2 regions of the Paenibacillus sp. MCAF9 genome follow, and region 2 is predicted to be linked to the other one. Evidence: a T-box and tRNA genes for the amino acid it is inferred to sense, from the RefSeq annotation. Region 2 holds a T-box; the other holds one or more tRNA genes.
The links. The T-box of region 2 lies ahead of leuS (leucine--tRNA ligase). A T-box ahead of a tRNA ligase gene usually reads a tRNA of that ligase, here a tRNA-Leu.
Positions count from the first base shown of each region.

Region 1: it encodes a tRNA-Leu, which carries the amino acid that the T-box ahead of leuS (leucine--tRNA ligase) is inferred to sense. The anticodon was not compared.

Region 1 covers NZ_JBFREL010000006.1:79,431-86,337, forward strand. Annotated here, with positions in the region: gene AB4Z45_RS12610 (S-layer homology domain-containing protein) at 1-285, shown strand, start outside; gene AB4Z45_RS12615 (uracil-DNA glycosylase) at 344-1,036, opposite strand; gene AB4Z45_RS12620 (hypothetical protein) at 1,088-1,573, opposite strand; gene AB4Z45_RS12625 (RDD family protein) at 1,744-2,139, opposite strand; gene AB4Z45_RS12630 (RNase H family protein) at 2,360-2,875, shown strand; tRNA gene AB4Z45_RS12635 (tRNA-Leu) at 3,073-3,158, opposite strand; tRNA gene AB4Z45_RS12640 (tRNA-Ile) at 3,180-3,256, opposite strand; tRNA gene AB4Z45_RS12645 (tRNA-Met) at 3,294-3,370, opposite strand; gene AB4Z45_RS12650 (hypothetical protein) at 3,480-3,644, opposite strand; gene AB4Z45_RS12655 (2'-5' RNA ligase family protein) at 3,783-4,295, shown strand; gene AB4Z45_RS12660 (ABC transporter substrate-binding protein) at 4,363-5,868, opposite strand; gene AB4Z45_RS12665 (ABC transporter ATP-binding protein) at 5,875-6,765, opposite strand; gene AB4Z45_RS12670 (ABC transporter permease) at 6,774-6,907, opposite strand, start outside.
Region 2 covers NZ_JBFREL010000009.1:130,794-137,700, forward strand. Annotated here, with positions in the region: gene comER (late competence protein ComER) at 1-188, shown strand, start outside; gene leuS (leucine--tRNA ligase) at 229-2,667, opposite strand; T-box leader at 2,750-3,003, opposite strand; gene AB4Z45_RS17060 (CynX/NimT family MFS transporter) at 3,103-4,293, opposite strand; gene AB4Z45_RS17065 (GNAT family N-acetyltransferase) at 4,461-5,654, opposite strand; gene AB4Z45_RS17070 (hypothetical protein) at 5,798-6,100, opposite strand; gene AB4Z45_RS17075 (YwbE family protein) at 6,154-6,348, opposite strand; gene AB4Z45_RS17080 (DEAD/DEAH box helicase) at 6,476-6,907, shown strand, end outside.

The DNA.
Region 1 (6,907 bases), on a different contig from region 2:
TCGATTGAGGCGGTAAACCCGCAGATCAATAAAGTAACCGTAAGCACTCAAGTAGGGCATCCCGGTTATGGTTTCCGTATTACCTCTATTGCTTTCGAAGGAGATCAAGCTTTCATCAATGTAGAATTGGTCATGCCTGATCCTGATAAAATGTATCCTCAAGTTATTACAGACGTATCCGCCTCCACTTATATTGATGCTAAGCTAAAGCCAGTACTCACCCAATCCTCGCAATCTACGGGATCAAGTGAATCGTCAACAGGCAAAGCGATCATCATCAATTAAACCAAAAAAGACTTCTCTACCTGTCTTATTAACCATCGGACAGTTGAGAAGTCTTTTTTTATTTGCTTTCAAGCTCATTCAGCATTGGAATCGACCAGTCAATCGGCTCGCTTCCAATCGATTCTAAGAAACGATTTGTCCTGGAAAATGGTTTGCTTCCAAAAAAACCTTTGCGCGCTGCAAATGGGCTCGGATGCGGTGAAATAATTAAATGATGCTTGTCACCATTAATATGCTTCGCTTTCGCTTCTGCATTCTTGCCCCAAAGTATAAATACCACGGGCTTCTCCCTATCGTTTAGAGTGGCAATAATCTGATCGGTAAATTGCTCCCACCCTATTCCTTGATGGGAATTAGGATTGCCATCCTCCACCGTAAGCACTGTATTTAGAAGCAGCACTCCTTGCTTAGCCCATGATAGCAAGCTTCCATGGTCAGGCACAGTGGCCCCTACATCCGACTCCAGCTCTTTGTAAATGTTTTTTAGTGAAGGAGGTACCTTTAATCCTGGCTGCACGGAGAAGCTAAGCCCATGCGCCTGCTTTGGTCCATGATAAGGGTCTTGTCCTAAAATGACCACTTTCGTCTGCTCATAGGATGTATGATGAAGTGCATTGTATATATTTTCTGCTTCCGGATAAACTGTGGTCGTTTTATATTTTTCTGCCAATATGGCAAAAAGCTCTTGCATATAAGGCGCTTCAAGCTCACTCTGCAATTTCTGCGCCCAATCATTTACTAACGTATTCATAATCATTAATATCCCCTTCAAACGCAATCGTTTTTGAATAAGCAGCCTTTATTAGCTCTGCTTATCAAACCAATTATAAAAAACTTGATTAATATATTGTCCAGTAAGCAAATATGGAACCGTCTCTTCTTCTACAAACGACTCTTTTCCTTGAATACTAAAATAAAGCCATAAAGCGATTCCTTCGGAAAATGAATCAGGCTCGTAATCAGCTTCATTTAATAGGCCTGAAATGACAGACATACAGTCCTCTATCGCCGCTTCCCCTTCAGAATGATACGTTTTAAGCTTTATTTTCAAATAGGAATAGACATAAGGAAACTCCTTGTTTCCGCCCAGAGAAGAGCTGTAGAGCGCTGTAGAGATCGCAACTGCCATTATGCCGGTTTTCCACTGCTCCGCTTTTTCCGTGAGTGATACATCATCCTTAAACCGATGTAGAAGATCATTGTAAAGTGTGTCCTTTAAAGAGAATATCTCCGCATAGAGTCGACGCGCGCTTAGCTTAAGTGAATTCTCCTCGTTCTTGTGCTGCATCAATCATCCACCAACTTCCCTTATTTCTCAGGTATTTCAATACAACTCTTAGTTTACTTCATTCAAAATAGAGAAAGCAAAAAAGTTTCCTCATTAAATGTCGTGGCAAATGCCAAAAGTATAATAAAAAAAGCCCGCTGCATGATATCGCAACGAGCTCATAAGACAGCTTAATCAGAATGCACCACTTCTGTTCCTGCTATAAAATCATGAATCGCTCTTTTGTCCTCGCGCAAACCGACCATAAAGGCGCTGACGATCACAGCAATACCTAATGTTAATCCATAAACGAGTCCACCAACAACATTACGCAATAACATGGTTCCTATACCTGGAGGTGAGCCATCCAACTTTCTAATCTGTACGCCGCATATCCTTTTCCCAATGGTATAGCCGCTCCAAAATACCGGAACCAGTAACGAGTAAAGGAATGAGACCGCATCTGTAAAATAATCTCTACCTTCATTTCCTCCTGTAAATATTAATGAAATAATGGCTAATGGAATGCCAATAATAATGCCATCCAGCAACGAAGCTCCTAATCGAATCCAAAAACCTGCGTTCATGCCGAGTCCCCTCCAGTATTACATCATTAATGTTACTCCCTTATTCAGACACATTCCTATTAAAACTTACGCAGATCAGCTCCGATGTATACCTTAATCCATTCGCCTATTCTTAAAGTAAAAAATATTTCGAAGCTATCCCATTTGAAGACTAACCCATCTCTTTTTTGACGATGATTAAAATAATGAAAGAAGGAATACGATCTGGAGGATAGATTTTGTGGATACTACAACAGAATTGCTAATAAAAAGAGCATATGCCAATCCTCGTTTAAGACAAAACATTGTGAACAAGAGTATGATTTGTTTGTATTGTGACTACTCCGGTTTCGTTGCGCAAAACAATCATGGAGCAGCTTGTTGCTTTGTCTTCAATAGAACGATACGCGTTACCGCCAAAAAAATACTGATGGAACATGTTGAAGGCTCCAATTACGGTGAATTGCTTGCTGTTCGTTACAGTCTTGAAATACTTGCAAGTGCGCTGACGGAGTATGAGCCGAAGTTCGCTATTATCTATACTGATTGCAGTCAAATCACAAACATTTTATCAAAAGATTATTTTTCTCATTCACATCATAAAGATGCTAGAGATGAAGTATTGGCAATTCTACATCATTTAAATAATATGTATCCCAACGTTTACATACAAATAAAATACATAAGCAAGCACAAGAAAAACAATACCCTCCATAGGTTAGCCCATAATGCTGCGAGACAAGCTGCTATAAATTAATTACTGCCAGCCTCTAATTTACTTAACGGCTTTAGAAATTAACATATTAAATTAAATTGCTAGATTAAGTACCTAACAATAAAAAAACCTCCTTTGCTTAGAACTGACAAGTCAGATTCTATAAAGGAGGTTCTTTTATCGTTCGTACATCTTATGTACTTCGTGAAAACCATTGACTCGTCAATGTCTTCGAGGTATGCCGAGGACGGGAATCGAACCCGTACGATGGTCACCCATCGCAGGATTTTAAGTCCTGTGCGTCTGCCAGTTCCGCCACCCCGGCATGTTGTAAAGGTTTTGCTTATGGTGGGCCCTGAGGGACTCGAACCCCCGACCAATCGGTTATGAGCCGACCGCTCTAACCAACTGAGCTAAGGGCCCTCGAAAAACGTATATTTCAACGTATTCATCGAAAGGTTGGTTGCGGGGGCAGGATTTGAACCTGCGGCCTTCGGGTTATGAGCCCGACGAGCTACCGGGCTGCTCCACCCCGCGACGTATATCCATTTGAGCAAAGCCAGTTGAATTGGCGACATAAAATAATATACTATATAGGTGTGTTTTAAGTCAAGCAAAATATTCTAATTTATTTTCTTTTTATTTTTTATGGTATAAACCTCACGCCGTATCGCCCTTTTCGGGATCGAAATACCTCTACCTCATGCGGAGTTTCATAGCCATACATCCAACCGTCATTCTCCATTCTCCTAACCAAACAACCCGCTTGAAATTTGGTTTCATATAGGCGAACCCAATATACCCATCTCATGTCATCCCTCCACTATCTTATTGGAGAAGCTGATGCTTATCACTCCAAAGGCTGTATACATTAGAATACCCCAAAATTGGGATCATACATGCAAATGGGGTATACTCAAAATAGGTCATTTCGAAGGAGCTGAAGACCATGTTATATGGAATTGTTGTTTTCCCCGAAAAGCATGTACAGGACTTCGCTAATAGCTGGCGAAGACGCCATGATCCGCATTACACAGCTGTACCTGCTCATTTGACAGTACGATACGCAGAAGATTGGTCAGACGATGAATTGCAGCTTGCAGTCGCTCATTTAGAGCAAACAACATCTAAGCTGCCTGCTTTCTCTATCCATTTGAACCGTGTATCTACTTTTTTCCCTGTAAGTCATGTGCTCTATTTAGCGCTTGAAGACACCGTTTCCATGCAGAAGCTCCAGGAGAGCATATGCAGCGGTCCGCTGGCCATTGTCGAGCCCAAATATGTTTACACGCCACATGTCACGATAGGGCAAGAAATCTCAGCTGATGAGCTGCATGATTTATTCGGAAATCTGCGCATGCAGTCCATTGATCTTACTTCGAGAATTGATCGCATACATCTGATGTATCAGACCGAGAACGGCTCTTGGACCGCTTACCAGTCCTTTCTATTACGAGGTTAGACAAATATTAAGGAAAAAGCCCGCAAACGACGCAGAGGTCGATTACGGGCTTCTTTCTTATTTCAAATTATCTAGGCATTGGCATAATTTCGACTCCGCCGCCGTTGCCTTCTCCAGTTGGATTGTTTTTAATTTTCTCCAAAACCGCATTTCCGCGTGTTTCCCACTCAGCTAGCGCCTCACGAGCAGATTTTTTCTTATCGATTACGGCTTGGAACAGTTCATAAGCAGGTTGCTGTGCTTCCCATACGCCTGGTTTCTCACGGAAGATTTTGTCCGTATCTAAAGCTGGCATTGGCTTAAGTGAAGTAAATGCGTCAATATTGTATTGCAAACCGCCGATTGGCGTCAAAAATTCCTTACGTGCAACCATTTCATAAAGACTTCTTGATTTCAGCTTAGCCCATTCCTTGCTATTGGAGAACTTGATGAAATCCCAAGCGTCTTTATCGTTTTGAGCTTTGTTGTTAATACCCATCAACTGGCTCAATGAAATACTGCTGCCCACTTCTGGATCGCTTGGAGAAACGGGAACTGTCACAACGTCCCAATCAACAGCTTCAAAATCTTTAATTTTCGATGCGTTGTCCGAAGCTCTCTTAAGCTCATTGATATAACCATAATCACCGATCGTCATCGCAATTTTGCCTTTGATGAACAAATCACCATAGAATGGGTCATTGCCGCCTTCCGCGTTTTGCTTCTCATACATTTTATTCATAAATTCTTGTGTTGGAATAACTTCTTCTTGATACAGCGATGCAACAGTGCTCCATACATTTTCCCACTGATCGCTATTGACGAGCATTTTCTCGCCTTTGTCATCCCACATTTTTAGCTGCAATGCTTGGCTATAAGACTGCGCATTGCTAAAGCCGTCATTGGACCAGCGATTGAAGGAGAATCCAAATTTACGGTCCACGCCTTCACCTTTTGCCACTTGACGTGCCAAGTTAAGAACTTCAGTCCACTCCATTTTGTTTGTCGGAGGAGTTACACCAGCATCAGTAAACATTTTTTTGTTGTAGTAAAGTGCAGAAGAGTTAAAAGTTGGCGTCAATGCATACAATCCGCCATCACCAGCAGCTTTAATGCCTTCAATAACAGTTGGAACATAATCCGACAAGTCGAATTTATCTTGTGCTACTAATGGATCCAGCGGTTGCAACAAGTTGTCTTGTGTCATCCGACGAAGCATATTGTAATCCAGAACAACAACATCGACTGGATTTGATCCAGTTAGCATTTCTTTCATTTTTTCATATGGATCTGGCTGCTTCGTTGGCTTTGCAGGATCTTGCTGTTCAAAGCGTTGATCATCATAGTTGATTGCGCCTACGATTTGGAACTCAATGTTAGGATGAGACATTTCATACATATCCGTGTATTGCTGACGGAAGTAAGGCTCATTATCCGAACCGCCATAAAGCACGCCAATGCGTAAAACCCGTTTTTCAGTAGAGCTGTCTGAGCCGCTGCTGCACGCTGCAAGCAGGCCAATAAGCAGGGTAAGTGTTAACGATACTAAAGTAAATTTGCGAATTCGCTTGCCTGACAATCTTTTATTATTCATTTGGTTTTAACCCCCTAGTGATTTAGGCGGAGTAATAATAATCCGCTCGCCGTCAAATTCCATCGTTGCTTTGTCTTTAATATTAAGAGCAGATAAATATTCCTTAGGCACTTGTAAACGTCCAACTCGATCTACCACGACATAGGCTTCATGCACAGACTGCAGTCCGCTGCTTGCAGCTGGAAGCTCTGCCTCACCTCCATCAAGATTAATATTCGGATTGCGTTTAATAAACTCGGTGCTCGTCAAGCCATCGCGAATGGCAACCACTCGGTCTACCTTGCCAGCAAGCGTCAAGTCATGCGTTACAATGACGATGGTAATACCGATCTCGCGATTCAACCTGCGGAAAATACCCATAATCAAATCGGAGGTAGCCGTATCAACCGAACCTGTCGGTTCATCCGCAAGCAGAAGCTTCGGGCGATTCGACAATGAAATCGCAATGGCAACCCTTTGCTGCTCACCGCCTGACAATTGATGGAGCTTGTTATGCATTCGCTCCTTCAAGCCAACCCATTCAAGCAGCTGCTTCGCATATGCGCGATCAACCTTTCCCGAGAGCATCATCGGCATTTCTACATTTTCGAGGGCAGTAAGATAAGGCAGCAAGTTTCTCGCATTATTTTGCCAAATAAATCCTACCGTCTCCCTCTTGTATTTCACTAGATCCTCTTCGGAAATCTTCAGAAGATCCCAAGGACCTACATGCACCTGGCCGGCTGAAGGGCGGTCAAGACCGCCCAGCGTATTCAGAAGCGTCGATTTCCCGCTGCCGCTGTTGCCGATGATAGCCATTAGCTCGCCTTCGTTTACTTTTAGGTTCAAGCCTTGCAGGGCAACGACCTCTAGATCGTCTGTCTTGTAAATTTTCACTAGACCTTCGCAATCGATCATCGCTGTTGTCATCGTTCTTCTCCCATCTTGACCGCTTGATGCACTCTAAGCCTGCGTATGTGCAGGAAGAGAAGCAATGCGCCGGTCAGCATCATAAATCCGACAACTATGAACAATTGGTTCGTATCGCTAGACTCGAATA
Region 2 (6,907 bases):
TTACACCAGCAGAGGTGCAAGAGAGAGTTGCCGTCCCTGGCGGCATTACAGCCCAAGCGCTAAACCTGCTGCGCCGCGAGACAGAAGGAGTATTCAATCAACTCATCCGTACGACACATGCAAAGTTCGATGAAGATGTGGTCAAGGTTTCGACCGCCTTTATAGGCGAAGAGGTGAACGGTCAATAGCTGTTCTTCAGCTAATGCCCGCTCACCTCTTCTGTTTGTCTTAATTGGCAACGATATTGACTAGCTTGCCTTTTACCGCAATGACTTTACGGATTGTTTTGCCGGCAATCAGCTCTTGTACCTTCTCAAGTTCTTTCGCTATGCTTTCCATCTCAGCAACGTCCATATCAGCTGCAATGGAGATGCGATCTGCGATTTTACCATTTACTTGTACGACGATCTCAACCTCTTGATCGACCGTCCAAGCTTCTTCGAACGTCGGGAACGCTGCATACGTAAGCGAATCCGTGCGTCCCAGCTTCTCCCATAGCTCTTCCGCGATATGCGGCGCAATTGGAGAAATCAATTGAACGAATTGCTCCATTGCTGCTTGCGGAAGTACATCTGTTTTGTAGGCTTCGTTTACAAAAATCATGAGCTGGCTGATTACGGTGTTGAAACGAAGTCCCTCATAATCATCCGTAATTTTTTTGATTGAACGATGCCATGTGCGCTTGAATGCATCACTCGTTTCGCCATTGCCGATTTTGGCATTCAAGCTGCCGTCCTCGTTCACGAACAAACGCCATACACGGTTAAGAAAACGATATGTTCCTTCCACACCATTGGTATTCCAAGGTTTCGTTGCTTCAAGCGGCCCCATAAACATTTCGTACATACGAAGCGTATCTGCGCCAAACTCGTTTACGATATCATCTGGATTGATAACATTTCCACGCGATTTGGACATTTTTTCGTTGTTGTTTCCAAGGATCATGCCTTGGTTGACAAGCTTATGGAACGGCTCCTTTGTATCTACAACGCCGATATCATAAAGCACCTTGTGCCAGAAACGAGCGTAAAGCAGATGCAGAACAGCGTGCTCAGCGCCACCAATGTAAAGGTCAACCGGCAGCCATTGCTTTTGCTTCTCTGGCGAACAAAGCTGTTTGTCGTTTTTAGGATCGATGAAGCGCAGGTAGTACCAGCAGCTGCCAGCCCATTGCGGCATCGTGTTCGTTTCACGGCGAGCCTTCATGCCCGTTTCAGGATCGATCGTGTTCACCCATTCCGTAACGCTGGCAAGCGGTGATTCCCCTGTTCCTGAAGGAGTGATAGCATCAACATCAGGCAGCAGAAGCGGAAGCTGATCCTCAGGAACAGTCTTCATCGTACCATCCTCCAAGTGAAGGATCGGAATCGGCTCACCCCAGTAGCGCTGGCGGCTGAACAACCAATCGCGCAGTCGGTAAGTGATTTTCCCTTTGCCTTTGCCCGATGCATCCAGATGCTCTATCATTTTCGCAATCGCTTCTTCATTCGTCAAACCATTCAAGAAATCGGAATTGACATGAATGCCGTCGCCTGCATAAGCTTCCTTCGTAACATCTCCGCCTTGAACAACCTCAACGATTGGCAAATCAAATTGCTTAGCAAATTCCCAGTCGCGAGCGTCATGACCTGGAACAGCCATAATAGCACCCGTTCCATAACCAGCAAGAACATAATCTGCGATCCAGATTTGTGTTTTCACGCCATTAACGGGATTAATGGCATAAGCTCCTGTGAACACGCCTGACTTGTCTTTCGCCAAATCAGTACGCTCCAAATCACTCTTGCGCGATGCTGCCAGTTGATAAGCTTCAACTGCTTCTTTTTGCTCTGCCGTTACGATTTTTGCAACAAGCTCATGCTCAGGAGCGAGTACGCAATAAGTCGCGCCAAACAATGTATCTGGACGAGTCGTAAATACGACCAAAGCGGAATCATGACCGTCAATCTCAAAGGTAACCTCAGCTCCTTTGGATTTTCCAATCCAGTTGCGCTGCATATCCTTAATGCTTTCTGTCCAGTCCAGTTCTTCCAAATCATCCAACAGACGATCCGCGTATTCCGTAATTTTCAAAATCCACTGACGCATAGGCTTGCGAACAACGGGATGATTGCCCCGCTCGCTTAGGCCGTTAATAACCTCTTCATTGGCAAGCACCGTTCCAAGAGCTTCACACCAGTTAACTGATACTTCAGCAACATAAGCGAGTCCTCTGTTGTACAATTGGATAAAAATCCATTGCGTCCATTTATAATATTCAGGATCGGTTGTACTAATCTCGCGATCCCAATCGTATGAGAAGCCAAGTGATTTTATTTGTCTGCGGAAATTATCGATGTTTACAAACGTAATATCGCGCGGATGCTTTCCTGTATCTAGCGCATGCTGCTCAGCAGGCAATCCGAACGCATCCCAGCCCATCGGGTGAAGGACATTATAACCTTTCATTCTTTTGTAGCGAGACACGATATCTGTCGCTGTATACCCTTCGGGATGTCCTACATGCAAGCCAGCTCCAGATGGATATGGAAACATATCTAATGCGTAAAACTTTGGTTTTTCAGCATCCTCTGTCGTTTGAAACGTTTTGTTTTTATCCCAAAATTGCTGCCATTTCGGCTCCACAACAAGCGGGTTATAGCCGTGAAATTGCTGTTCTTGACTCATGTGCTCATATCCTCTCTCAAATAAATGCTGAATGCATAATTGTACAAAAAAACATAAAACCTCTCGCCCCTAGCGAATTATCGCTAGGGACGAGAGGTTGTTCTCCCGTGGTACCACCCTAGTTAGCGAAAGACATGCTTTGCCGATCGCTCACTTGTCGCCCTTATCGCGGGCCAAACGGTGATTTTCGCGTAAACGATGTTTCGTAAACATCGCTTTCGTTAATCGCACAGCTCCAAGGCGAGCTTCATTTCGCTGCAGGTCCGGCTTCCACCATAAATCACCGGCTCTCTAGGCCTGACAAACGAAATTACTGTTCCTCTTCAACGCTCCATATGCATAAAATCGTTAGTTTCGATTATAAAGATCACACGGTTCGGTGTCAAGAGAACGAACTTGAACTCCAAACGGTTTATAATCAATTTTTCACCATATTTAATTTTCTTGTGCTCCTGATATCGTTTTATTCGCTCCAGCTCCGAAGCCTATATATCCAAAAATAACAGCAACAACTACTAGCATTACTAATGAGACAGTCCAATTATTCGTCAAATCATGAATAAGTCCAAACAACAGCGGTCCGGCAGCGGCAAGCAGATAACCAATGGACTGTGCCATACCTGACAACTGAGCCGACTGCCTTGTGCTGCTTGTCCGCAGTACAAAAAACATAACCGCGAGACTAAAGCCGGAACCGCCGGCAATTCCGAGTAAAATCATACAAATCGGAATAAGATTTACATTCCCGCTAAGAAGACCTAAGTATCCTAGGAGCAGCAATATCGTTGTAAGAATAACAAGCAGCCTTTGGCTTGCCTGCTTTCCCGCAATGACAGGTATAATAAATGTCGCGGGCAAGCTGACAAATTGCAGCAGTGACAGCATCCATCCCGCATCAACGTGGCTCATGCCGCGATCAGATAAAATTTCAGGCAGCCATGATACATTAACGTAGAAACAAAATGATTGAAGACCCATAAATAATGCTACTTTCCAAGCTAAGCCAGAGCGCAGCAGACCACCATTCTTCTCACCGTTCGTTGCTGCTTTGTTGTTGTCCTTCTGGGCAAACGAACGAATTTGCGGTACCCAAGCAATCGTAGCAAATAGAGCGAGCAGTGCCCAGCAGGCCAGCATTCCTTGCCAGCCAAAGGAAAGCTTCTCTGTAATGGGAATGCTAAATCCTGAAGCTAAAGCAGCACCTAAATTCATCACTACCGAATATAAACCAGTCATTAAACCGACGGTGGCCGGAAAATCTCTTTTTATCATGCTCGGAAGCAGTACATTTGCAACAGCAATCGCCATGCCCAGCAGGATTGTTCCAACAAATAAAGCGGCTATCGTCGGAAGGGATCTAATCACAATTGCACCAGTTAGCACAACCATTGCAATAAATAGTGTGTTTTCCATACTAATGCGCTGAGCAATTCGTGGTGCAAGTGGAGAAATAAGTGCAAATGCTAACAGCGGCAAGGTCGTCAGCAGCCCAGTGAGCGCACTGGAAATGCCAAACGAACGCTGAATTTCAGATACGATTGGTCCAACTGCTGTCAGCGGCGCTCGCAAATTAGCTGCTATTAGCAATATGCCAAGAATCAGAAGCCATGAGCTTGTTATTGCAATTGGCGCAGAAGATGCTGATGCTGATGATAAATTTGAATGGCTGATTTTCACGAAGTAATCCTTCTTTCTCATGCTGATCGATCTAAGTTGTTTAGTTTCCCATATAAACGCCTTAAACATTCGACAAGGCGCCTTATACGATTATTACAAAAAACAAATAGCATCTTTTATTTTTTTACTCGATACCAATACTCGTATTGCGGGACATACCCGATTTTATCGTACAGCCGATTAGCTGCTGCGTTATCTTTTACGACGAGCAGATAACCTTCAGTCGCTCCACGTCCCTTGCCCCATTGCAGAAGATGCAGCACAAGCTGCTCTCCAAAACCTCTATTTCGATAATTAGGATCGGTCACAATATCATAAATACCAATCCAACCATCCTCAATCACCGCAAAGCCGCATGCTACCGGTATTCCATTGTCATGCAAAACCGCGCAGCATTTATCCAGCGGTGACTGTTTTAACATTTTTCGTGTAGTTGACCGCTGTTCATCCGTTAAGCGACTAAAAACCGCAACCGCATCCAGCCAGCTCTCTGAAACTTCCTGCTCTAGCCAAATTTCAGCATGCAGCGGCGATGGAGCATCAGAAAGGTGAATCGTTTTTACAATCGTCCGATCGATAAGCTCATAACCGCGGGTCGCCAGTTCCTCATCAAGCGAGGCAGGCTGAGCGAAGGGTGTTATTTTAAAAACAGAGCGAATGCCTTTGTGTTCATAAAGTTCCTCGCAGGAGCTTATTTTCGCACCAAGCTGGAGCGTGTTGTCGTACACAGGATTAATCGAATTGGAACGTTTCGTATAACCTTCTGCAAAACGAAGCAGCCAGCCGTCGTAGACAACCGTTTGCAAGGCTGGCCAACCATTTAAGCTCATTTCCTCTATTCGAAAATGCAACAGTCGCTTAATCTGCTCCATATGATGCTGATCATGCCATATAAAATCTTTTATATATTGACTCACTTCAAAGGCATGACCATCCGCGTCTACATAGGCAGCTTCGTACTGCTCATCTGCTAACTGTGCTATCGTGTCAATAATCCGCTCACGTATGTTTGCAGCTTCATGAACGAGCTCAGCGATTGAAGTTGACTTGCTGTATATTTTTGCTTGTTCGTTAAACTCATTATAATCCAAATGTTTAACCGTAAGCGGCAAGCCCTCTCGCACCTTTAAGATTGCTTCTTCATAAAAATAAATATCCCAACGTAAAATATGGGCTGTGACGTCTCGAATTGACCACTTTCCTGCGGCAATGCTCTGATTCCAAATACGTTCGTCGTAACGCGCCAAATCGGTTACAAACGTTATCCATTCTTTGAAGGTGTCCAGCAGCTGCAATTTCTCGGTAACCATATGCAAATTCCACTCCCCTTAAACTGACATAATCATCCAAGCTTCCATTTATCATAAAGGATGATTCATTAAGGAGCGAGATTTTTTTCCATTTTTGTAATAAAAAAAGCCGCCTCATGAGCAGCTAATTGCGATTCTGATCCTCATACCATATCAAATCGTTCAAGCTGTTCCAGCTGATTTTCTCGCTTCAATATTTCACGCTGCATCGGTCCAAGCAAATCAAAATGCGGATACTCTGACCGCGCATGAATATAGCGAGGATTAAGGCCGTTATCGAGGCACCAGCGCGAGAGCTTCTCCATATCGGAGCAGCCTACCTTTGTTACAGTCTTCATGTCTGGAAACCTTGAATCCAGCCAGTAATGCGTCAGAAATGCAATTTCTCCGCGGGCAACGGCTTCCTTCCATCGCTGCAACTCTTTTCTTTTTATGCCAAAGGCCACAGCACATCGCTCCTTTAACGTTGAACATTCCTTCCTGACTAGATATGGACTCTTTAAGTCAGGATATTCTTGACTCTCCCTACTTGCCCATCAGCCAGTCTCACTTTAATGCCATGAGGGTGCTTAGGCGAATTCGTCAAAATATCTTTCACGACACCTCGTGTCAGCTTGCCAGTCCGTTGATCCTGCTTCAAAACAATGTCTACCGATAGGCCCGCTTTGATCGCGGAGCGCTCTGTTCCATTCATATTTACCATTCCTCTGCTGCTCTAATGTCGGCTTTTAGCATAGCATAAGCAAAGTAAAGATGCACATTATAAGGACAGCTGTTATACTTAACATCAAAAGATGTAAACGAAATGAGGAAATGTATTAATGTCTAACGCATTTAACGCTTTGGGTATAACTCCCAAGCTAAGCGAATTGCTTCACCATGATGGAATTATCGAACCGACTCCGGTTCAAAAGCAAGCGATTCCACTTCTGCTCAACGGGCAGGATGTTATTGCACAAGCTCAAACGGGCACAGGCAAAACGATTGCGTTTGCTTTGCCTATTTTGCAACGTATTAATATAGAGAAAGAACAAGTCCAAGCTCTCATATTAACTCCAACGAGGGAACTTGCGATTCAAATTACGAGCGAGCTCAAAAAACTTGTTCCCGCTGTTGGCGTAAGCGTGCTTGCTGCCTATGGCGGCCAAGACGTTGATGCTCAGATTCGCAAGCTGCAGCGCTCGCCCCATATCGTAGTTGCAACGCCTGGTCGTCTAATCGATCATATGAAACGTGAAACCGTCAGCCTAGGC